Regions from separate parts of the Paenibacillus barengoltzii G22 genome, predicted to be linked through region 2. Evidence: riboswitches for the same ligand, from Rfam matches in the RefSeq annotation. Region 2 holds a riboswitch; each other region holds the start of a gene.
The links. Region 2 has a riboswitch for cobalamin ahead of C812_RS12690 (ABC transporter substrate-binding protein). Riboswitches for the same ligand answer to the same signal wherever they lie in the genome.
Positions count from the first base shown of each region.

Region 1 (8,105 bases), on a different contig from region 2:
CGTCATGGGGATCTCCCGGGTAGATTCCATGTACAAAGTATTTCTTATGATTCCCGAATCGGGCCAAGATGGGACTAAATCTATGCTCGTGACACGAACGGGTCAGACGATTACCGAGATCGTTGATGAGATTAGCTCAAACATGGAATCCCGCGTGGATTTGCTGCATTTAAAAGTCATTGTCTTTGAACGAAAATATGCCGAGGAAGGGTTAGCCGACAGCGTCTCCAGCTTCATCCGTTCCCGTGAAATTTCAGCCAAAGCATTGGTTGCCATTTGCGATGAGGATATAGGCAAATTCTTCGATCATTTACATAAAGAGAAAGAAACCGATCAAACCGTGTTATACAACTTCTTCGAGAAAAATGCCGGTCTAAACCCAACCGTCGCGGTCTCGCGAATCTGGGAAATCTTTCGCAGCATCCATTCTTACACCCGGGACATCGGGATTCCGCTCATTCGATCAGGAACAAGCACCATCATCGAAAACGCCGGCACTGCCATCATCCAGCACGGCCGGATGGTCGGGCAGATTTCGGCGGATGAAACCATGCTGTTCAATGCGTTTAATGAGCGAAGCGCACATGGCCGAATTGAGGTCATGAACCACGCCAGCGTGATTATCCTAGGCAACTCCATGAAGCATCACGTTACACTGAAAAACGGAGCACCGTACATTCGCAGCCAGATCCATCTGAAGGTGTCGATCCTGGAAACCCGCGGGCATCCTTCTCTCGATACAATCAAGGATGAGCTCGAGTCCCAGTTGACTGAACGTTTCAGAAAAATGATAAAGTCCATGCAACAGCATGAAGCGGACATCTTGGGCGTAGGCCAATATTTCCGGAACAAAATCCCGAGGGAACAGCTCGCCCATTGGCGGTCGGAATATTTTCCCCGTCTGAGAATGGACTTGGTTGTGAAAACAACAATTCAAAACGAAGGGAACCTAAAAACCGATAACATCAATACTCGCCAATAATGTTCACAATCAAGAAAATCCCCTCCGGTCGCACCGCGAGGGGATCTTTCATGAAAGAAGAGGATTATCCGCCGATCGCCATCGCTGAGAATACGACCGGTCCTACAACTCTGGCGGAGCTGTTATTATCCTGATTTTCTACGATCAGCTGATAGTTTTGGACTCCAAGCGGGGCATGTTCAACCATATGCACATTGATGAGCCCCCAATCGTTGAAGGCGTCCTCAATTTCTACCAGTCCATAGAAGATTTCCGTGCCGGCTCTCCAAATGCGCACCAAAATATTCGGCGTATCCGCCAGCGCTTCAACACCAATCGTTGCTTTCAATTCAACGCGGTTGGTCAAGGACGCAGGATCAGCTGGATTCAGGAAAACCGAAACCGCTGCAATTTGTACGCCCCCGACAACCGGAATCGGAATGTTGACACCATTGGTCACCGGAGTTACAACCGTCGAGTTGTAATCCAAAAGCGTTTTTGCCATACCATCTCTCCCCTTTGCTAAGGTATGTTCTATTCTATGTTAGAGAGAAAGAAGATTCTTAGATGAATGCATTAGTAGAATTGACTCAATTTTATACAAGCACGGAAGCAAGAAATGGGCATATGATGGAAAAAAAACTTGGAGGTTATGTCAGACATGAGTTATGTTCCCGGACCGTACCCCGGCTGGTCGTACGCTGCCCCGTATGATCCTTACATCTATCCTCAGCCTTATTTCGCTTACGGTTACTCCAATCCGCCGGCCTATCAACCTGCCCGCTATCCTGACTATATCGAGCCCAGCCCGATCTATCCTGAATACGATTCGTCACCTTTGCAAGAGGGATCTTGGGATCGGCAGCCCCTTCAGGATTACGGGCAGCAGCCGTTTGTCATCAATATCAGCGATGCCGCCGAGCATAATCAAAACTTCCGGACTGCGCTGTGGACGGGCAAGCATTTTCAGGTCACTCTAATGTGCATCCCTGTCGGGGAAGATATCGGCTTGGAGATCCACCCGAATACGGACCAGTTTGTACGTGTGGAAGAGGGGCGAGGCGTTGCTCAAATGGGCGATCGGGCGGACCATCTCACCTTCGTACGAAACATCCGTGAAGACGACGCGGTCTTCATCCCCGCGGGCACGTGGCACAACATCATCAACACCGGCAATGAGCCGCTGAAGGTGTATGTCATTTATGCCCCGCCGCACCATAAATTTGGCACGGTGCATCGAACGAAACGAGAAGCGATGATGGAGCACGAGTAATCTCGATGAGGGACAGGGAGGTTGATGGAAACCTCCCTGTTTGCTGTCACAAATGGATTCCTTCACTTGTCTTATAGATGTACACAAAATAAAGACAAAATGGAGGAACCAACAATGAGCAAATTACTGGTCATTAACGCACACCCGGAGGCAAATTCGACTGCATCTTTTAGTCTGAACGTATTGGACTTTTTTCTAAAAAAATATAGAGAGCATCAATCCGGCGAGGAGATCATCGAACAAATCAACTTATACGAGGACGTTGTCCCCATGGTGGACAAGACGGTACTTAGCGCATGGAGAAAACAAAGAAACGGTAAAGAACTAACGAGCGAAGAGCACGAGGTCACCCGAAAGATGGACAAGGTCCTTCAACAATTCAAAAGCGCGCGGAAGTATATCATCGCCTACCCTTTGCATAACTTTAACGTGCCGTTCAAATTAAAGGACTATATGGATAACATTATGATCGCCAAAGAAACCTTCAAGTACACCGAAAATGGATCCGTAGGTCTTCTTAAGGACGGACGCAGCATGGTGGTCATCCAGGGCAGCGGAGCGATTTATACCAACAACGATTGGTATACCGAAGTTGAATTCTCTTATAAGTACCTGAAATCGATGTTTCAATTTCTGGGGATCGAGGATTTTGAAATCATTCGGGTTCAAGGAACCGACATTTTAGATAAAGATGAAGTTTTGCAGAATGCCTATACCGAAGCGGAGAAATCGGCGGTTCAGTTGGCTTTGAAATGATAAAAAAAAGCGCCCCCCGAAAACCTCGGAGGGCGCGTTACGCTTGCATATCAGATGCTGGTGAAGGGACTCGAACCCCCGACCCACGCATTACGAATGCGTTGCTCTACCAGCTGAGCTACACCAGCAGGTTCGTTTTTAGCGAACAAAATTTATTATACCGAGTTTTAAAAATAATGCAAGCGCCAATTTCAAGAAATTATAATTTCTCGCGCACCGAGCGCAGCTTCTGCTCTGAGGAGCTGGCTTTGTCGCGGCGATCATCGATCTTGATCGAGGTCGACACCCGGCCGGCACCGGACTGGAACGGTGCTTCATGGATCGCGCGAATCGCAGCAAACACGTCGTCTAACGATCCTTCAATAATCGTGCTCATGGAGGTGAGGGTAAAGGTAATGCCCTTCTGCTTCTCCAACACCCGATGCAACTCGGCTACATAAGCGCTGAGGCTGGTGCTCCCCGTCCCGATCGGAATAACGGTAACTTCGGCGATAGCCATAATCGGCTCCCTTCTTTCCTGGTTATTGGATTGGTTTGAAACCTTTAGATCCCTAAGCTGTTTTTCGTCCGATAACTCTATTCTAACCAACCCCGCTCCTGAAGATCAACCGAACCCGTCTGCTAAATTTCCAGGCCATCCCCAAAACTCACATCCCCTGTAAAACGCCGTCTAGTCCTCCAGTCCCATTTATAAATGTTCACATTTTTCATCCGTCCCCCGCTCTCCGCATCATTGCGCGGACCGGAGGTTTTCACATCGTTTTCAGTCAGTTTTCAATGGGAAAATCCCATTTACAAACACAACATCTTGGGCTATCCTTAGATCAACGCAACAAAATATAGTGTGAACGGGTGATCCGGCGGACGATCCGCCGGAGCTTAAAAGGGAAGTGCGGTGCAAGTCCGCTGCGGTCCCGCCACTGTAATCGGTAGCTGGGTACTAAAGACAGGCGTTCCGCCTATATCGTCTGGAAGACCCAGCCGTTGACTGACGAAATGCCACTACAGCTTAATGTTTGATGAGCTGCGGGAAGGCGTCAGCAACGTTCCGAAAGCCAGGAGACCTGCCCGTTTGAAAGACACCGACGGAAAACCTGCGAGGATCAGGGATGGTGTCCGCTTGCCGCCGAAATGTTGGGCCTTGATTTGGTCTGTCCATCTTTTTTGCAGTGCATTCGGGCATGTCTACCTCGTTGGTTGGACATGCTCTTTTATTTTTGAACTAAAGCTCGGTTTACAGGGAGGAGAAGTGTGTTATGGCATGGGTAAGCCAGACGTATACCGGCCGGGACACCTTGCTGGATGAAGTGATTCGAATGGGCGAGGAAATCGTCCAGAGCCGCAATCTTGAGGTGCTGCGTGAGAACGCCAATTTAAACGGAGAGAGCTTCTCCGGCAAGATGAGCAAATTCGGCAGCGAGTATTCCAAATGGTATGCAAGTCATTTCGTACTGCCAACTCGCTTGGTCCAGGCGATTCAGGATAATATCGTGTATGTTCACGACTTGGATCAGTATGCTCTTGGCACAACGAACTGTATCTTTATCCCGTTTGACAAGCTGCTGCGCAGAGGCTTCAACACCGGCAACGGCAGCGTACGCCCGCCAACTTCGATCATGACGGCGATGGCGCTGGTAGCGATCATTTTCCAATCCCAGCAAAACTCCCAATACGGCGGCGTGTCCGCCAATAAGCTGGACTTTGATCTCGCTCCGTACGTAGCCAAATCGTTCGCCAAATACTTCCGCAAAGGGCTGGATTATTTCGAGGAGGGCAACGCGAACGCTGATTTTGGTGATATCACCATGAGCCGCAGCGATCTGAAGAAGCAATATCCTAAGGCATTTAGCTATGCGCTCAAGGAAACCAAAAGTGAGACGTTCCAGGCAGCCGAAAGCCTGATCCATAATCTGAACACGATGTCGAGCCGGGCCGGCGGGCAAATCCCGTTCACCAGCATCAATTACGGCACATGCACCTCACCGGAAGGACAGTTGGTCATCGACTCCCTGCTTACGGCCACGATACGCGGGCTCGGTCATGGGGAAACGCCGATTTTCCCGATTCAGATTTTTAAATGTAAACAAGGCGTCAACCAGAATCCGGGAGAACCTAACTATTCCCTGTTCCTGAAAGCGGCGGAATGCTCGGCCAAACGGCTTTATCCCAACTTCGCCAACCTGGATGCTCCGCTGAATCTGATGTACTACGATCCAACGGATCCGGATACGGAATTTGCGACAATGGGCTGCCGCACCCGGGTGCTGGCGGATCGGTTCGGACGCAATCACCTGTCTGGCAAAGGCAATCTTTCCTTTAATACGCTGAACCTGGTCAAGCTCGGCTTGAAGCATGGCATTGCGTTGGGACACCGCCAAGAACCCGACGAGCGCGCCTTCTACCGCGATCTGACTCACTATATGAATATCGCCCTTGAGGGATTGCTGCATCGCTTCTCGATTCAGGCTTCCCAGAAAGCCAAAGCTTCCGATTTCATGATGCGGGAAGGCGTCTGGGAAGGCGGTGAACAACTGGCACCGGACGATCAGGTCGGCGAATTGCTGAAGCACGGCAGCTTGTCCATCGGGTTCATCGGGTTGGCCGAATGCATGAAGGCGATGTACGGGAGGCACCACGGTGAGGATGAAGCCGTGTATCAGAAAGCTTACGACCTGATCGCATACATGCGCGACTATTGCGACGGCCAAAGTGAAATTCACAATCTGAATATCACGCTGTTTGCGACCCCGGCAGAAGGGCTGTCCGGCAAGTTCACCAAACGCGATCGCGCGGTCTACGGCTCGCTGCCCGGGATTTTGGACCGCGAGTATTACACGAATTCGTTCCATATCCCGGTCTACTACAACATCAGTGCGGCACGAAAAATCGAGCTGGAAGCCAAATTCCACGGGCTGTGCAACGCCGGAGCGATCTCTTATATCGAGCTCAACGGCAATGCCCGCAACAATCCGGAAGCATTCGTCAAAATCGTGCAATACGCTCTGCAGCAGCAGGTCAGCTATTTTAGCATTAATCATCCCATCGACCGCTGCTCGGCCTGCGGCTTTGAAGGGATCATTGGGGCAAGCTGCCCTTCCTGCGGCAGCCATGAGAACGAAGTGCATATTCGCCGATTGCGCCGGGTGACCGGCTATCTGACCGGCGATTATCAGACACGGTTCAACCCCGCCAAACAAGCGGAGGTTCGTGACCGGGTGAAACACGACGCATGAACATTTGCGGCTATTATCCGGAGTCCATTAATGAAGGACCCGGCATGAGGGCAGCGATCTTCATCAGCGGATGCCGCCATTATTGCAAGGGCTGCTTCAGTCCGAAAACCTGGAGCTTCGATTACGGGGAACCGTTCACGTTGGAGCGGGAAGCGGAAATCATTCATGACATTAAACATAATCCGTTGCTCAGCGGGCTTACGATCCTTGGCGGTGACCCTTTTTTCTCCGCCGCCGAAGTGTGCGGCTTTATTGATCGGCTAGTGGCGGAAGCCGGGCCCCGATCCATCTGGATTTATACCGGTTATACGTTGGAAGAATTAATCGAACACCCCGGCTCCCCGGAATATGAACTGCTGCGGCGCTGCGAGGTGCTGGTTGACGGAAGGTTCGTGGAAGAGCTTCGCGACCCTTCCCTGCTCTACCGGGGCAGCTCCAATCAACGGCTGATCGATATTCAACCCAGCCTGCAGCAAGGACAAGCCGTGTTGTGGGAGCCTAGGTTCACTTTTTAAACGGATTGATCTTATTCCTTCTGAGCGCAACTTGATTGCGCCCCTTTTTCAGCAAATATCTGCAATTTGAATATTCAAGATTCGGGGTAACGCCCCCCATCTGCAGTATTGATCCTACCTTAATATATGGAAAGTGAGGATTTATCTCATGCCTACTCTAGTGACAAAACCAAATAACCGACAGCTTGCGTTTGACAGCGCACGCCTTGGCGTCTATGCTGACCGGATTTTGCAAGGATTACATAACGTCAATAAAGAGCGCCTGCTGCGCGGCGTCCATGCGAAGCTCCGCCGGGATGTGGTGACCGGGGAAGAAATCAGTAATGCGTTCACGATGTCCGCGCTGGAGCTGGTCAGCAAAGATGAGCCGGATTGGAAATATGCAGCGGCTCGCTCCCTGCTTACCTCTCTGTATAAGAAAGCAGCGGTTCATCGTCGCTACAAAGCCTATCCAGAGCAACCTTACGGGTCGTTCTATCACCTCATCACCGAGCTATGCCAGCTCGGTATTTACCGCGAAGAGCTGCTGGAGTGCTATACGAAAGAGCAAATTGAAGAGCTGGGCCGCACGATAGACCCATCCTGCGATCTGCTGTTCGACTACATCGGTCTGTTGACGTTAACGGAGCGTTACCTGGCGACCGACTTCGACGGACGGACAATGGAACTTCCGCAGGAGCGTTATATGGTCATCGCCATGTACCTGATGCATAAAGAGCCGGAAGAGAAGCGTCTGGAGCTGGTGAAGGAAGCGTATTGGGCGATGAGCAACCTGTATATGACCGCGGCAACCCCAACGATGTCCAATGCCGGTAAAAAAGTAGCCGGCCAGCTCTCCAGCTGCTTTATTGATACCGTTGACGATTCCCTTGAGGGCATCTTCGACTCCAATACCGACGTTGCCCGCTTGAGCAAAATGGGCGGCGGCATCGGCGTTTACCTCGGCAAGGTCCGCGCGCGCGGCTCGGACATTCGCGGCCACAAGAACACCAGCTCCGGCGTAATCCCTTGGATTCGCCAGCTGAACAACACCGCCGTCAGCGTCGACCAGCTGGGAACTCGTAAAGGTGCGATTGCGGTTTATCTGGATGTTTTTCACAAAGATATTCTCGCCTTCCTCGACTTGAAGCTGAACAACGGTGACGAGCGGATGCGCGCGCATGACGTCTTCCACGGCGTATGCTTGCCTGATCTGTTTATGGAGGCGGTGGAGGCCCGCGGGGAATGGCATCTGTTCTGCCCGCACGAAGTGAAGAAGACGATGGGCTGGAAGGATGAGAACGGGCGTGCGTTGGGGCTGGAGGATTTCTATGACGAGGAGCTTGGGAAAGGCAGCTTCCGTGAAAAATACGCCGAAGCCGTGGCCC
Region 1 is NZ_KE159654.1:162,009-170,113, forward strand. It holds gene C812_RS15745 (Ger(x)C family spore germination protein) at 1-982, shown strand, start outside; gene C812_RS15750 (hypothetical protein) at 1,047-1,466, opposite strand; gene C812_RS15755 (cupin domain-containing protein) at 1,623-2,234, shown strand; gene C812_RS15760 (FMN-dependent NADH-azoreductase) at 2,349-2,990, shown strand; tRNA gene C812_RS15765 (tRNA-Thr) at 3,046-3,118, opposite strand; gene C812_RS15770 (MTH1187 family thiamine-binding protein) at 3,190-3,489, opposite strand; cobalamin riboswitch at 3,824-4,076, shown strand; gene C812_RS15775 (anaerobic ribonucleoside triphosphate reductase) at 4,247-6,223, shown strand; gene nrdG (anaerobic ribonucleoside-triphosphate reductase activating protein) at 6,220-6,738, shown strand; gene C812_RS15785 (ribonucleoside-diphosphate reductase subunit alpha) at 6,887-8,105, shown strand, end outside.
Region 1: another riboswitch for cobalamin. It lies ahead of C812_RS15775 (anaerobic ribonucleoside triphosphate reductase); the one in region 2 lies ahead of C812_RS12690 (ABC transporter substrate-binding protein).

Region 2 (8,105 bases):
TGATTCTGATTCAAGGGGATAATGGTGCAAAGAAGCCCGCAGCAACATAAATTATCCCTTTCGCCCAGTTAGCTTGCAGAGACGTGCTCGATTGCCGCTATGCTACCTACTGCCGACCTATACTCACTTTGGAATACCGATGGATCTCTCGATCTAGTTCTACCTTTCTCTTCTCCTTGGTTCTGATCCAAGGGGATAATGGTGCAAAAGCGCCCAAAGCCAAAGGTCTCCCTTCCGCCTAAAGCGCCTCTGACCTTGAAATATCAATTTGAAAAGATCAGCACCGCAAGCAACAACAGTACCGCTTCCAGCCCTTCGCCCAGCGCCCCGTAGGTATCGCCGGTCAAACCGCCGAGCTTGGCATTGATTCGTCGAGCGGCCCAAGTTCCCGCCGCCCAGGCGATAAAGGGAGACAAGCCGATAAACAGCAGCGATCGCAGCAAAGCCGATTCGTCCATTCCTCCCAGCGACACGAGCAAAGTGAGCAGCAACACTACAACGGATATCGTCACCGCCATGATGGTACTCCCCCAGGCATCCCGTTCGCTGAAGCCGTGGAATTGCGCAGCCAATCCCTCACCTTGCCGGGCCTTGGGCCAGCGGTGCATCGCCCAGGTCATAAACCACCGGCTCCACAGAGGTGCCAGCCATATCGCCAGTCCTGACGTCAGCAGGCCCCCTTGGAAGAGCGAGGTCAGCAGCGAGGCTTTGAGCATCAGCAATAGGACGCAGGCCAGAACGCCCATGGCGCCTACCCGGCTGTCTTTCATGATCTCAAGCATCTTGTCGCGTGACCGGTAGCTCAGCAGTCCGTCGGCCGTGTCCATCCAACCGTCCAAATGCAAACCTCCAGTTAATCCAACCCAAATCAATAAGGAAAGGATGGCTGCCGGGTACGAAGGAAGCAGCCAGTCGGCAAGCAAACCGCCTGCCCAGACAACAGCGCCGATTGCTGCTCCGACAAGCGGATAATAGGGGATACTGCGCCGCAGCAAGTCCGTTGTAAAATCCAGTTCAGCCCGTACCGGAAAGCGTGACAGAAACTGGAAGGCCGCCAAGATCGGCTGCAGAGCTCCATGCTTACCCGCCCCGGAGGGCGCTTTGTGCTCTGGTCCGTTCGTCATAAGCGATACTCCCTGCTTTTCAACTCGATGGGGATGCCGGCGGTAACCAGAAACACCTGATTCGCGATCGACGCCATCGTTCGGTTCAGCAGCCCGGCCCAATCCCGATATTGCCGGCCAAGCGGATACTCCGGCACGATCCCGCTGCCGACCTCATTTGTAACCATCACCAAAGTGCCGGGAAAAGCCTCGGCCGCAGCGGTCAACCGCTCAATTTCCCGCGTCAAAACGGCGTCCACACCATCGGCCTGTTCCGATGCGCTCAGCAGCACGTTCGACAACCATAACGTCAGGCAGTCGACCAGCACAACCGGACCCGCGGCTTCGGCGGCCGCGCCCTCCTTTGCAACGGGCCGCTTACCTAACTCCTGCAGCATCTCTGCTAGTTCAAGCGGCGCTTCATGCGTCGTCCAGGTGAACCCGCTTTGCTCCCGCTGGAGCTGGTGCAACCTGATACGGGCCTTCATCTCATCGTCAAACGCTTGCGCCGTTGCAACGTAATCAGCGGATGTTGCCTGTTTCATGACCCAACGTTCAGCGAATGTGCTTTTGCCGCTGCGGGCTCCGCCGGTCACCAGGATCTTCATCACTCGGTCCCCCCACCATTTCCTTCACCGGACGCGACGCCCGCGCTTTCGAACGTCGCCATTTCAGCAACGATCCGGCAAGCCGCATCTACAAGATGGAGCGCCAGCACGCCGCCTGTGCCTTCCCCAAGCCGCATATCCAGCTCCAGCATCGGGTTAAGGCCAAGCTCCTGCAGGAGCGCACGGTGTCCCTGCTCGTGGGAGACGTGCGAAGCAATAATATAGTCGGCCACATTCGGCTGTATACGTACCGCCAGCAGCGCGGACACAGTTGAAATAAAGCCGTCGATCACGACCGGGCAGCGATGAGCTGCGGCTCCCAGAATGACGCCAGTCATTCCGGCAATCTCCAGCCCGCCGACTTTAGCTAGCACGTCCAGCGGATCGTTGGCATTCGGGCGATTGACCTCCAGCGCCCGCTCCACGACGGAAATTTTGTGCCGAAGCCGTTCATCGTTGACCCCGGTTCCACGCCCAACGCTCTGCTGCGGTGCGATCCCCGTCAGACTGCTCATGATCGCAGCGCTGGCTGTGGTGTTTCCGATACCCATCTCCCCGGTGACGAACAGTCGAACGCCTTGGGACACCGCATCAGCCACCACCTCGGCCCCAACTCGAATGGCGGCTTCGGCTTCCTCCCGGCTCATCGCCGGTCCCTTGGCCATATTTCCTGTCCCGTAACGCAACTTACGTTGCAGCAGCCCCGGATGTGACATCTCTGCATTCACCCCGATATCCACGCAAACGACGTCAGCCGAAGCCTGGCGTGCCAGCACATTCACCGCTGCGCCGCCGGCCAAAAAGTTATGCACCATCTGCGGCGTCACTTCTGCCGGAAACGCGCTGACCCCTTCCTCACAAACGCCATGGTCCGCCGCCATTACGATTACCGACCGTTTTGGAAACTCCGGACGAATGATTCCCGTGATGCCTGCCAGCTTCACTGCCAATCCTTCCAACTTCCCGAGACTTCCCGGCGGCTTCGTCAACTGGTCCAAATGGACCTGCGCCGCTTTCATCGCTGCTTCGTCCAAAGGAGTAATTGCTTGCGCAAGCTGTTCGACTGAATTGTATGCCATAACCATATTCCCCTTTTCTGTATTACTGACTCGTACCCTTAACCTAAACTTGCCCGGCGCAGCAATAGCTGCGGAACGTCCGAATCCGGATGAACCACTTGGTGGGCCTGAACTCCAAATACGGTTTCAACCAGCTCCAGTGACAAAATGCCGTCCGGCGCGCCTTGCGCCACAATTTGCCCGCCGCTCATCACTAAGAGATGGCTGCAAAACAAGGCAGCCAAATTCAAATCATGCATCACTGAAACGACGGTAAGTCCGGCATCGCGCTGCCATTCGGCCACCAGCTCCATAAATTGCATCTGGTAACGCAAATCCAAATAGGTTGTTGGTTCATCGAGCAGCACCAGCTCGGGCTGCTGAGCCATCACCTTCCCAAGTGCTACCCGCTGGCGTTGCCCCCCGCTAAGCGCACTCAGCGGACGATGCTCCAGCTCCTTCAGGTCGAGACGTTCCATAATTCCATCAATGAGGCGTTCGCCTGCCTTCGCCCCGCCGATCTCCTTGCCGCGCCAATCCTGATGGGCGAACCGCCCCATTTCCACCACTTCACGCACCGTAAAAGCCACAGCCGGAAGCCCGTCCTGCTGAAGGACGGCGACCTTGCGCGACAGCTCCTTGCGCGAATACGACGAAAGCGGTCGTCCGCTCAACGCAATCTCGCCGGCATCCGGCTTCTCCACGCCGGAGATCAAGTTGAGCAAGGTTGTTTTGCCGCTGCCGTTGGGTCCAATCAAGCCCCAAAACTCACCGGAGCCAACCTGCCAGTCCACACCGTGAAGCACCTCCAGCCGGCCAAACGCCTTGGCAACCCCAGACACCTTGATCAACGCAGCTCCTCCTCCCTCTGTTTCTTCTTCCGATACAACAGATACCCAAAGAAAGGCGCCCCCACAAAGGCGGTGACGATGCCCAGCGGGACCTCCGTTGGAGCCAGCAGCGAGCGAGCCGCCAAGTCGCTCCACATCATAAATATCCCGCCGCCCAGCGCCGACAAAGGAATGATCAGCCGATAATCCGGGCCGGTGATCAGACGGATCATATGCGGAACGACCAGGCCTACGAATCCGATTACCCCTGACACGGATACCGCAGCCGCCGTCATCAGTGTAGCAACGAGCAACACAGCTAGTTTGGTTCGTTCTACGGCCATCCCGGAATGGGAGGCTTGACGTTCACCTAAAGTCAGCAGGTTCAAATGTTTAGCCCGGCTCCAAAGGAATAAGGCTCCCAGCAGCAAATACGGCAAAAGGATGGCCGTATACGACCATCCGCGCAAGCTTAAACTGCCCATCGTCCAATAGTAAATTTCATTAATGGTTTTCTTCGACATTGCCGTTAAAAAGGAGACAACAGCCCCTAGGAACGATTGCATCACGACGCCGGACAAAACCAGACTTTCAATCGGCAGCCGTCCGTTCTCTCTAGCCAGCCAAATCACGATCCATAACGTAACCGCCCCCGCCAGGAACGCAACCATCGGTAGCGTAAAGATCCCAAACAGGGAAAACTGCCATCCGAAAAAGATCAGCACCGCCGCACCGATTGCCGAGCCTGACGATACGCCCAGCGTAAACGGATCCGCCAACGGGTTGCGCAGCACCCCTTGGAAGCCGGCGCCCGCCACGGCGAGCGAAGCACCGACCAGCATCCCAAGCAGCACGCGAGGCAAACGGACCTGTATGACGATTTGCTCTGCTGCCGTCGTCCAATCCGGCGTGATCAGGCGGTCGAACCCCGGGATACGATGCAGCAAAATTGCTGCGATTTCCCCAGCCGGCACATAAACGGAACCGATGCCGATGCAGAGCAGCAGCGTTACGACCAGCAGCAGGAGCCCAATGGCTCCGTATCCGGCGAATTTGCCGCGCTTCATGGCTGGATCAAATCCGGGTGAACCGCCTTGGCGACTTCAATGAGTCCTTGCGTGACACGAGGGCCCGTACGAGCCAGCAGATTATCGTCCAATGCGATAATGCGGTTCTCCTTCACAGCCGAAATTTGATCCCAGCCTGAACGGGCTTTAATGATATCCGCTAACGTCCGGTTATTTTCGTCAACAACGCTTTTCGCGTAAAGAATAACGTCCGGGTTCGCCTGAATAATTTGTTCTTCATTGATCTCGGACCATCCCTTGATATCGGAAGCAACGTTGATGCCGCCAGATAACGTGATCATCTCATCCATGAACTCGCCTTTGCCCACCGTCCAGCCCGGAGAAAACTCGATGTAGACCTTCTTCTTCTGGTCTTCACTGAGCGAAGCTAACGCATCGGTCACCGTTTGGACCTCTTGCTTCATCTTGTCGACTACGTTGGCAGCTTCAGCCTGGTGGTTGGTAATGTCACCAATGGTCTGAATATGCTCCATTACTTCGTTGATTGTCTTCGGATTGGACTGGAACACTTTATATCCCATATCCGTCAAGTTTTTAACCGTCGCTTCGTCAATCACGCTCGCTGCAAGAATGAGATCCGGCTGCGCGGCCACAATCGCCTCCACGTTCACCTGAAATCCGCCCATCCGCGGCTTGTCCTTCACCGCTTCAGGATAATCATCCAGATCGGATACACCAGCCACTTGCTCGTCAAGCCCCAGCGCAAACAGCGTTTCCGTCTCCGAAGGTGCCAGCGACACGATGCGTTCCGGCGCAGCCTCAAACGTGAACTCTTTGCCAGTCGAGTCCGTTACGGTATAAGGATAAGTCGTCTCCTGTCCCGCCGAATTGTCCGCCCCTGCGTTCGTTCCCGCATTTTGCGTTGGCTGTGCAGCGTCAGCGGTATTCCCTGATCCCGGGGTGACAGCGTTATTGTTACCGCAGGCTGCAAGCACCAGCAGCAGGGCCAGCAGCCACAGGCTTCCTAGTCTTCTCCAGTTTCTCATTTCCAGATCTCCCCTTGCTTTATTTTGCAATAGATAAAGAATCGCCTTGTGTTCCAGCAGTACGTTGTGCAGCCGGCGGCGAAGAAGCGCGGCCAACTCTCTATCGGCACAAAGAAAAAACCCCAATCCTAGCGGATGGGGTTACGTCTACAAAGTCATGCTGTGCGCACGCAAAGCGGAGCGACTCCACGATGGCAGCGCCAAGCTATGATGCTCTTGGCAGAACGTTATCCTTTCCTCGAAGGACCGTCTTGAATTCCCGTGGCAGGTCTCCTGACTTCCAGGTATCGACGACAACTCGCCTTCCCATCTCCCTTCGCGGGCGACAGTGGCATCATGAGCTCGTCCCTGTTTACAGTGGCGGGACCGTGCCGGATTTACACCGGCTTCCCTTTTAACCCGAAGCGCTGCGGCATGCTTCACCGTTGCTCCAGGACCTACGGGCACAAATTGTACGCTTGTCTTAAGGCTTTCTTCTCTCTTGGATTATAGGGGAAAAGCGGAAGGCTGACAATAATGAAATCTGCTATTCCTTCGTTCAACCCTGTTCTAAAGACAAATCGGCGCCCAGGACGCCGAGGACTTCGCCTTCCCGGACAATCGGCACGGCCAGCGTCAGGCAACGCCGCTTGGTGATCGCGGAGATATACACTTCGGAGACGACCGTCTCTCCGGCCAGCGCCCGACGGAACCAGTCCCGTCCTTTAGCGTTGAGCAAGCCGGCTTCCGGAATGGACATGATAAAAGATCCGTCCTGGCGGTTGGACCAGGCCGCTTCCAGGCCCGGCTCTGCAGCTAACAGCTGCTCCAAGGCAGCTCGGTGACCAGCCGGCTCCAGCAAGTGAAACCCCGGTTCTTTAGCCACCTCCAGCAGTATTCGGGCATAGGCTTGTCCAAGGGCCGCTGCGTCCTCGCCCCCGGCAACTGAATCCGTCCCGGAATGGACGGACTTCAACGATACCATCAGTTCGCCCTGGGCCCGATCCAAGCCCACGACCACCGTCTGCAGCTTGGAGATATGCTCGCGCTCCGACTCCATCCGAGTCAGCGCCCCCTCCACATGGATGATGCTCCGATTCAGCGCTTCATGCACCTCGCTCAGCATCGCCTCCATGTTTCGCGTCAGCTCGGCTTGTTCCCCGCTTCGCCGTCCCGCTTCGGCAACGAGCCCGTTCACCTCGGCTACTTCATCCGCAATCAACCGGATGTCCTCCCCCATCCGTTTCATTAACGATATGCCTTCCAGGGCCGAGGCCCGTCCCTCTTTCAGCGTGGACTTCACACGCTCAACATCTACAGCGATCTGCTGAAATAACGGCGCGGAGGAAGTGATCGCCTCGGTGCTTTGATCCGCCAACTGGCGCATGCGCACGGCGACAACGTCAAACCCTTTCCCCTGCTCACCTAACCGGGCCGCCTCGATCGATGCATTTAACGCCAGCAACGCGACCTCCGATGCAATTTCCTCCAGGCTCCGATACAATACCCCCAGCTTCCGAGTATTCCCCTCCAAATCCTCCATCGGCCTCTCGATCAACTCTTGGGACTGCGCCAAAGCACGAATGGTGCCGTCTACGGTCTCCAGCGCTCCCGCCATGCGCATGGCCTCTGCTCGGGTATTCTCACTGCGGGCAAGCAGATGCCCGGCGGCGTCATGGATTTGAGAGGCCGAGGCTGCCACCTCTTCCATCGCCGCCAGACTCTCCTGCACCTGTTCCAGCGAACGCTCGCTGCTTTGCTTCAGCTTCTGATCCTCGGCCGCTGCGGTATCGGCTAATCGTTGCAGCTGCTCGAGGCTCTCGCTCACTTCACCAACCGCCGCCTGCAATCGATCCGCCGCCACCAGCGATTCGTTAAATACCGCCGTCCAATCGGTTTCTGCTTGCGGGGGTTCACTTGTCCCCAAGGCAGAGCGCTTGTTCCCCAGCGCCCCGCCTCCCGAAGCTGCCCGCCAGCCGGGTTCAAAGAACAGCGCAACTCCTAAACTGAGGAAAGTAACTACCGCAAGGCAGGGGATATACCACGGCGTCTTTGCCCATATCGCACAGACGGCCAAGATCACCGTAAAGCCGCAGCTAAACCAAACGGCAAGTCTTCCCAACCCAACGTTTCGTTTCATATGCCCACCCCTGATATGTAAATTTTGCTAACATTATAAAATAGGACTAAAGGTATAGAAAGGAAAAATTTAGGCATTCCGAAGTTGGGTGCAAATAATCGACGGAATTCTGTAAATAAGAAAGAGGAATGTAACACAACACGTCACATTCCTCTTTGAACAACCCATACCATCCTATATCTTGGGTGCAATCTTGCGGCATCCTCTCTCGTCTATTCGTTCATTCTCCCATTGTACACCAGAACAGAACGCTCTTCCCTACTTACTCCGCTTGCCGCTGCTGGCCAGCAAGATGTTAATATTCTGCTGCTGC
Region 2 is NZ_KE159653.1:939,442-947,546, forward strand. It holds gene cobS (adenosylcobinamide-GDP ribazoletransferase) at 264-1,124, opposite strand; gene cobU (bifunctional adenosylcobinamide kinase/adenosylcobinamide-phosphate guanylyltransferase) at 1,121-1,711, opposite strand; gene cobT (nicotinate-nucleotide--dimethylbenzimidazole phosphoribosyltransferase) at 1,711-2,790, opposite strand; gene C812_RS12680 (ABC transporter ATP-binding protein) at 2,829-3,620, opposite strand; gene C812_RS12685 (FecCD family ABC transporter permease) at 3,617-4,666, opposite strand; gene C812_RS12690 (ABC transporter substrate-binding protein) at 4,663-5,673, opposite strand; cobalamin riboswitch at 5,920-6,130, opposite strand; gene C812_RS12695 (methyl-accepting chemotaxis protein) at 6,212-7,792, opposite strand; gene C812_RS12700 (response regulator) at 8,051-8,105, opposite strand, start outside.

Region 3 (8,105 bases), 840 kb from region 2:
GCATTGGCATCGTTCTTGACGGGGATTACAGAACCGTTGGAATTTGCCTTCATGTTTGTCGCTCCGGTGCTCTATGGGGTTCACGCAGTGCTGTCGGGGATTGCAGCTTATGTCACTTACGCGTTGGGTATGAAGCTTGGTTTCGGCTTCTCCGCGGGTTTCATAGACTACGCAATTAACTATCAAATCTCGACCAAGCCGTTGCTGCTCATCCCAGTAGGTCTGGTTACGGCGGTTGTATACTATATCATCTTCCGCTTCTTGATTGTCAAGTTGAATTTGAAAACACCAGGTCGTGAAGACGCTGAGGATATCGCTGAATCGGTAGAGGAAGAGACTTCCGGAACAGGGAAGGGAGCTACCGACAACCGTTCAGCCAAAATTCTGGCGAACATCGGCGGACCGGAAAATATTGAGTCCGTGGATGCGTGCATTACCCGCCTTCGCCTCGTAGTCAAGGACGATAAGCAAGTTAACGATGCCGCATTGAAGCAATTGGGTGCATCGGGCGTCATGAGACTCGGCAAAGGCGCTGTCCAAGTCGTGTTCGGACCGCAATCCGAAGCGATCAAGGATGACATCAAAAAAATGCTGTAAGGTAACGCACGTACTACAAAGCAGGGCGGAATGGCAGTTCCGCCTTGCTTTTTTATTTTACGGCTTTATCACACGAAAGGATTCAATTTTTTTGTCTAACGCTTGCCAGCCTGATCTCGGGTTAGGTAAAGTTAAGTCGAACGAAAACGACTTAAGGAGTTAGACGATGTCCTATAAATTTACGAAATGGTTGATCTTGATCATTCCAACGTTGGTGGTCGGGGTCTGGGAGGTGGTACGCCACCAATTTCTCATGCCCTTTGTGTCGATGGAGCTTGGGAATGTGCTGACACCGATTATTTTGTTTGCGGTGAGTATTACCTTGCAATATCGCTGGTTCGCAAACCTAGAACGCATGCAGGAAGAATTACAGCGGGAGCGGGCGCTGAAGGCCCGATTGGAGCAGCGGGAGCAGCTGGCTCGCGAGCTGCACGACGGAATCGCGCAATCTCTGTTCCTGCTCTCCGTCAAGGTGGACCGGGCCGAACGGCAACAACAGGCGGCAGGCAGTTCGTATGATTGGAACGGGCTGCGCAAATCAATTCATGAAGTGAACCGGTATGTACGAGAGGCGATTTCCGACCTGCGGATTCCTCCGGGCGCTCGGGAAGGTGAAGGGGATGAAGCCTCCATGTCGGCGATCGTGCGTCGAATTGCGGTGGAACAGCAACTCACGTTGCATTTGGACTGGCAATTGGAGGAAGCGGGTTGGCCGGCGAAGGCGAAGATGGTGCTGGTATCCTGCCTGCGGGAAGCGGTCATTAACGCAGCCAAGCATGCGGGCGTACAAGCCATCGAGATCTCGGCATCTGGAGATGCGCACAGTTTCACCGTCACGATTACAGATCGCGGACGCGGCTTCACGGAAGAGGCTGCAGTCAAACCAGGCCGCTACGGCCTGCAGATTATGCGGGAGCGGACGAACGAGATGGGCTGGGAACTGACAGTTGCGTCCCGGTCGGGAGAAACGATGATTCAAATTCGGGGAGGAGATGGTACAGATGAAGGTTCGCGTGTTGGTCGTGGATGATCATCCGCATGCGCGGGAAGCGATCGGGGAGATATTGGCCGAGGATGATTCATTTGAAATCGTGGCTTACGCGGAAAATGGCGACGAAGCCATCGCCCAGACGGAGCGGTGGATGCCGGATTTGATCTTGATGGATATTCGCATGCCGGGCAAGGATGGCTTGGAAACCACCCGCGAGATCAAGCTGCGCTACCCTTATGTGAAGATCGTCCTCATTACGGTATCGGATGATGCTGCTCATCTGTTTGAAGCGCTGAAGCAAGGCGCCCAGGGGTACCTGCTCAAAAATCTGGAGCCCGGAACCTGGTTGGAATATTTAAGGGCCATCGCCAGCGATGAAGCGCCATTATCCAGTGAGTTGGCATTGCGGATTTTGCAGGAGTTTCCGGTGAACAAACGATCAAACAGCGAGCAACCTCCGTTAACCGCCCGCGAACGGGAGATCCTCGGCTGGGTTGCGCAGGGTATGACCAATCGGGAGATTGCCGGGGTACTGCATATTTCCGACCAGACGGTCAAAAACCATCTCAAAAACATCTTGCAAAAGCTGCATTTGGAAAATCGGGTACAACTCACGCGTTATGCGCTGGAGCAAGGGTGGATTGACTCGCGGGGCTGATTTCAACTGCATCAGGGACAAAGCTTGAAGTTGTGATGGAAATCACAAGGCATGAATCCTTCCCGTTCTAAACTGATAATAGCTCTTAGTTCAAGAGGGGGAAAGGCTGATGAACCAACGTTTGGGTGCTGTTGCCCGGTTGATTGCGGCCGGGATGCTATTGCTAACGGGATGTGCTGACGCCCCAGGGCGCTATATCAGCGGTTCTGAACCGGCAGCGGAAACGGCAGGACCGGTGAAGTCGTTTACTGTTTATGCCAGTTCTTCAGGATATGACTTGACAGAAATTAAGGTCAAAAAGGGCGATACGGTGCAAATTACGCTCGAAAATACCCAAGGGATGCATTCGCTGAAAATCAAGGGATACAACAAAGAAGTTCGCGGCGGCAAAACGATTACGTTTACGGCTGACCAAGCCGGAACCTTTGAGTACTCCTGCAACATCTCCTGTGGGAAGAACCATAAGCAAATGAAAGGCGTCCTGATCGTAAAATAACAAGCTGACGGCTCATCCCCATAGATGAAGCCGTCAGCTTGTTTTGATAATTACCTCAAAAATACCCTAACTGTTCCTTGGCTGTCTCCGACATATGCTCCGGCGACCAGCGCGGCTCCCAGACGATGTCGATGACGGGGTTTTGGATGCCAAGTTGATCATGAAGTACCCATCGAACACCGCCCACGATGGTATCATGCATCGGACAGCCAGGTGTTGTTAAGGTCATTTGAATGTAAACTTGATCCTCTTCTTCCCGAATATCGTATACCAGCCCAAGATCCACGATATTTACCCCAAGCTCGGGATCATAAACCTCACGCAGGCATTCACGGATTTGTTCAATTTTATTCATGGCGACTCCCTCCATTTGTATTGTCATTAATGTGCAAACACCATCGCGATTATAGCGATGTAAGCCACCGAAACGATAGATAATACGGCGCCTCCAACGGCAATCCCGATCGAGGAGCCGGTCACGATGCCAATAAGGACGGTCAAATTCGCGCAAAGAATCAAGGTCAACCCAAGATTCACTTTCCGTTCGTCCAACAGGTCGGCCAGCACCGGCGTTCCCGGGCGTCCGGCTTGTTTGCCGTATTTGTAGGTCCACCATAGGAAAGGTATAATTTTGGACACGTAGCCAAGCACCGTAAACGAGACCCAGCAGCTTAAGTAAACAAAGCCAGCGGTAAGAACGGTTTGGGTTTCCAGCAGTTGCCCCGGTGACAGCAGCGACCGTACCGCAAACATGACCGCAAAGGCGGCAAAGATTTGGCTCCCGGTCATTGTCCACTCAATGCCTGCCCCCGGGCTGCGCTTATGCCGTTTATTACGGATTTGCAGCAGATGAACGTTATAACAAAGGACGGCAACGACGATCAGGAGCAGTGCGGCGATTTTGAAGCCTGTCGGTAAACCAAACAGAAAGGAAGCCGCGCCCAGCAGAACTCCTGCGTTCCATACGCCCCAAACGACGTATTCCAGACGAGTTGGATAGTCATGGGACAAGTAAAACATCGGCAGCAGCTTATAACTGAACCCGGTGATCAACAGTCCAAACCAGCCTAATGTTCCTAGCCAAATATGCGTGCCAAATAGGTTTTCGTGCAAATCGTTGTATAGACCGGTCGCAAAATTGATCCCCATCGCCATCCCGGATAACCCCGTGAGCAGTAGGTAAAATATCGCGCAGGCGGTGCTTATGGTGATTGCGTTCCACGTTCTGGCCCGCAGCAACGTAGCGGTCAGGTTCCAGACGAACAAGACAACTCCTGAGAATGCAATTGTCGCAAAGCCGCCAATCCAATACGTATCGCCTTGAATGAAACCAAACAGCAGCCCAAACAGCCCAATGGTAAACAGCGCAAAATGCACATACCCGAGACGTTCACTGTAAATTTTCGACTGCAAAATAACGTTGATCAGCTGGTAGACGGCACCCATTGCCAGCATGGTTGCCCAGCCCAGTACAAACAGGTGGACTTGGAACCAGCCAGCCGGGCCGCGGATATCATCGCCGATCCAGCCCGTGAGCGACATCAGGGAGGTGGCGTGAAACAGGACGAATCCGAAGATTCCGGTGACGATAAAGAGAAAAGGCAGGCGGGACATGGCTGGCATCAGGTTCACCTCCTTAAGGTTTGCGGATTTGGACTTTGGCGGTTCCATCCGGTTGTTCTTCCACTGTATAGGTGCAGCCCAAGCTGTTTAACTCTTCGATTAGAAATACGGGTACTCGGTCGTTGTGAATATGCACCTCATCCCCTGACTTACAGCGATCCAGTGCCGCCAGCGTCCGGACCATCGGTTGCGGTGGTTCCAGACCGCGGTTGTCCAGCGTGATGATGTTGGGACTGGCGGTATTTTCGCTGGAAACCGCCGTTGATATCGGAGCAGCATCTGCTGCTACTTCAATCGATTCGTTTTCTTCTTCGAGCCATGCTTTGTTTTTCTTATGAACAAATGTGCTGACCCAATGCTCTTTGTCCTGCATCACGGATTTGCCCACGAGCCCTTTCATTTTCAACAGCTTGAGCAGAGGAGTCGGTTTGAACGGAGCGTGCAGCACGAAGAGATCATCTTTCTCTAGCTTCTTAACGGTGTCCATGATGAGCTGGAACGGCTCCAGCTTGTTGCGTAGTTGCTCTCGGACGTCGAGCTCTATGATTTTGGCATCTTGTCGATTCATCCAACGTCACCTCGTTTATGAATTTACATGAATAGGGTAGTCCTTAATGGCTCATCACCGGTGCTCCATGATCCGTTCCGTCCTGGGTTACGCGCAAGATCGCCGTAGCGCCGAGGTTGGCGTCCCTCAGTTGATGGGTAAGGATTGGATAATCCCCTTCCTCTGTAACGATAAATTCAACGACTGCGCCGCCGCCGGCTGGAAGCAATACGGTCTGCATTCCATACAGCTGGTTGTTTGGATTCCCGTCCAGATAAACGCGATCAAAGGTCGTCCCGACCACATGGAACGAAGAAACGTGATTTGGCCCTGCATTGATGACGTACAAGCGGACCTGGTCGCCAACTTTGGCGAGGAATGGATGGTCTTTTAACGTAAAGTCATCGCCATTGAATACCACAACCTCCGGATCGCCTTGTTGAAACGCATCCAGATCATTGGCCGCATACCATTCACTTTGGACAATCGTATATTCTCGATCGATTTCCGAGTCCGTTGGGTAACCGTCTGTCGGTTCGACGATGATCATCCCGTACATCCCATTAGCCACATGCAGCAGCACCGGACTAACTCCGCAATGATACATGAACACGCCTGGCGTGGTGGCGGGATAAGTAAACGTGCCGTGCTCGCTAGGCATCACGTCAATGAACTTCTTGCTTGGAGCGGCATGGACCGCATGGAAATCCATAGAGTGCGGCATGTCGGGATCTAAGTTTTTTAAGGTAAACTCCAGCTGATCGCCTTGCTTTACCCGCAACACCGGACCAGGGGCGGTTCCGTTAAACGTCCAAGCCGGATAAGTGACACCTTCGGAGATCTCGATATCCGCCTGCTGCGCAGTCATTTCAATGCGGACGGTATGGCCTTCCCGCCTAATGCTCGGCTCCACGGGCGGTGGATGGAGATGCGGCTCTTCCGCTTGCAGGGGAGGGGCACTGACCTGAGGGGGCTCCGACGGGAACGCAAACCATGCTGCGGCAATCATGATCAGACAGCATAAGCTAATCAACAGAAGCTTTGGGATGTTCCGCGATTTCATCGGTCATTCCTCTTTCTATCTATAATGGTGAAGGAAATGGCTCCTTGATGTACTTTCATCGTACGACGGGTCTAGAGGGTGGATTGTGATATGTATCACATGAATGTTGTCGAAAATGTTGTCGTTTGTGCTCCATTCCTGCTAAACAAATAAGTAAATTCCGATCTGTTTGGTATTGTATTCACAAGACAGATGAAGTAAGATGTAAGGTATATTCCAACCGAATATAGCGGAAATAGGTGTTTCGGCCGAGCATGGCTGAAGCTTAAAAGGGAAGTCCGGTGCAATGCCGGCGCGGTCCCGCCACTGTAACGGAGGAGTCGGATGTATGAGATGCCACTGGTGACCTATCACTGGGAAGGCTGCATCCGGCGAAGATCCCGAAGCCAGGAGACCTGCCTATTTCGACAGCACTGCAGTACCTACGGGAGATAGGGAGGTGTTAAAGTTGCAAGCCATCGAACAACGGATCGAAGGTCCTCTTTAGCCATGCTATCGAGGACCTTTTTTGTGTTTTTTACGGACTTAGTATGATTGATCAAACCAATGGGAGGAAATGAACATGGGGAACTTTTTGAGTGGTAATCTGGGGTATCCCAGAATCGGTGGACAACGGGATTGGAAGAAGCAAATCGAGGCATATTGGTCAGGGAAAATCACAGAGCCGGAGCTTCATGCTCGATTAAAAGAGATTCGCTTGAACAACCTGCGTGTGCAGCGGGATCGGGGGCTTGATATCATACCGGTTGGTGATTTTACGTATTATGATCACGTTCTGGATACGGCGACGATGTTTGGGCTTGTACCGGAGCGCTTCGCTTGGAACGGGGAACAAATCTCGCTTGATCTGTATTACGCGATCGCAAGAGGCAATGACGAAGCAACCGCCAGCGAGATGACCAAATGGTTTAATACGAACTACCATTATATCGTACCTGAGCTGGGGAACCGTGATCCCAAGTTGACTGTCAATCGGCCGCTGCAAGCCTATCTGGAGGCGAAACAGGAGCTCGGGATCAACGGAAGGCCTGTTCTGCTCGGACTGTTTACGTTGCTGAAGTTATCCAAAGGGGAAACCGCGGGGGAGGCTGAAACTTGGACCCAAAAGCTGCTGCCTCTGTACGTACAGGTGTTGCGCGAACTGGAGGCAGCGGGTGCAGATTGGGTGCAAATCGATGAACCGGCTGTTGTTGTCTCTTTAAGTGAGGAGGACGTACTACAGCTTCGCTTGATCTACAAGACGATTACGCAGGAGGTTCCGGGATTGCGACTGATGCTCCAAACCTATTTTGATGCGGTCGAACGGTATGATGAACTGATTGAACTGCCGGTGCACGGTTTGGGATTGGATTTCGTTCATGGCCGGGAAGGTAACCTCGAATCACTCCGGCGTTCCGGCTTCCCTGCTGACAAGACGCTAGGTGCGGGACTGATTGACGGGCGGAATATTTGGCGTACGGATTTAGATGAGGCACTAAACCTGCTGAAGGTGATTTCGCTTCAGGCCGGAGCGTCGGAGGTCATCGTGCAGCCTTCTTGCAGCTTGCTACATGTCCCGGTATCTGTAACAAGGGAGGAGCGGCTGCATCCGGTATTGCACGATGCGCTGGCCTTTGCCGAGCAGAAGCTGGAGGAGTTGGTGAGCTTATGCAAGGCGGCCCACGGAGAAGGAGCGGAGCCGGTGCAGTTCACCGAGAATCGACGGGCTTTGGCTGCGCTTGCTGCAGATCCAGCCCGCAACCTTCCATTCGTACGGGAAGAAGCAGCGCAGGCCGCAGCTGCTCCGGCTGAGCGCGCCAGCGATTTCGCCGAACGGCGGCGGAAGCAGCAGGCGAAGTGGCAGCTGCCGTTCCTGCCGACTACAACGATTGGCAGTTTCCCGCAAACCGCCGAGGTGCGGGCTGCAAGGCAGAAGTGGCGTAAAGGTGAGTGGAGCGCGGAGAAGTACGAAGCGTTCATCCAAGCGGAGATCCGCAGATGGGTGGAGTTTCAAGAGGAGATCGGGCTCGACGTATTGGTGCACGGTGAGTTTGAGCGGACCGATATGGTGGAGTTTTTTGGCGAGAAGCTCCCAGGATTTGCGTTTACGCAAGGAGGCTGGGTCCAGTCCTATGGAACGCGCTGCGTGAA
Region 3 is NZ_KE159653.1:103,731-111,835, reverse strand. It holds gene nagE (N-acetylglucosamine-specific PTS transporter subunit IIBC) at 1-597, shown strand, start outside; gene C812_RS08840 (sensor histidine kinase) at 764-1,627, shown strand; gene C812_RS08835 (response regulator) at 1,599-2,246, shown strand; gene C812_RS08830 (cupredoxin domain-containing protein) at 2,356-2,742, shown strand; gene C812_RS08825 (metal-sulfur cluster assembly factor) at 2,798-3,097, opposite strand; gene C812_RS08820 (heme-copper oxidase family protein) at 3,124-4,365, opposite strand; gene C812_RS08815 (DUF2249 domain-containing protein) at 4,379-4,933, opposite strand; gene C812_RS08810 (multicopper oxidase domain-containing protein) at 4,977-5,975, opposite strand; cobalamin riboswitch at 6,196-6,392, shown strand; gene metE (5-methyltetrahydropteroyltriglutamate--homocysteine S-methyltransferase) at 6,538-8,105, shown strand, end outside.
Region 3: another riboswitch for cobalamin. It lies ahead of metE (5-methyltetrahydropteroyltriglutamate--homocysteine S-methyltransferase); the one in region 2 lies ahead of C812_RS12690 (ABC transporter substrate-binding protein).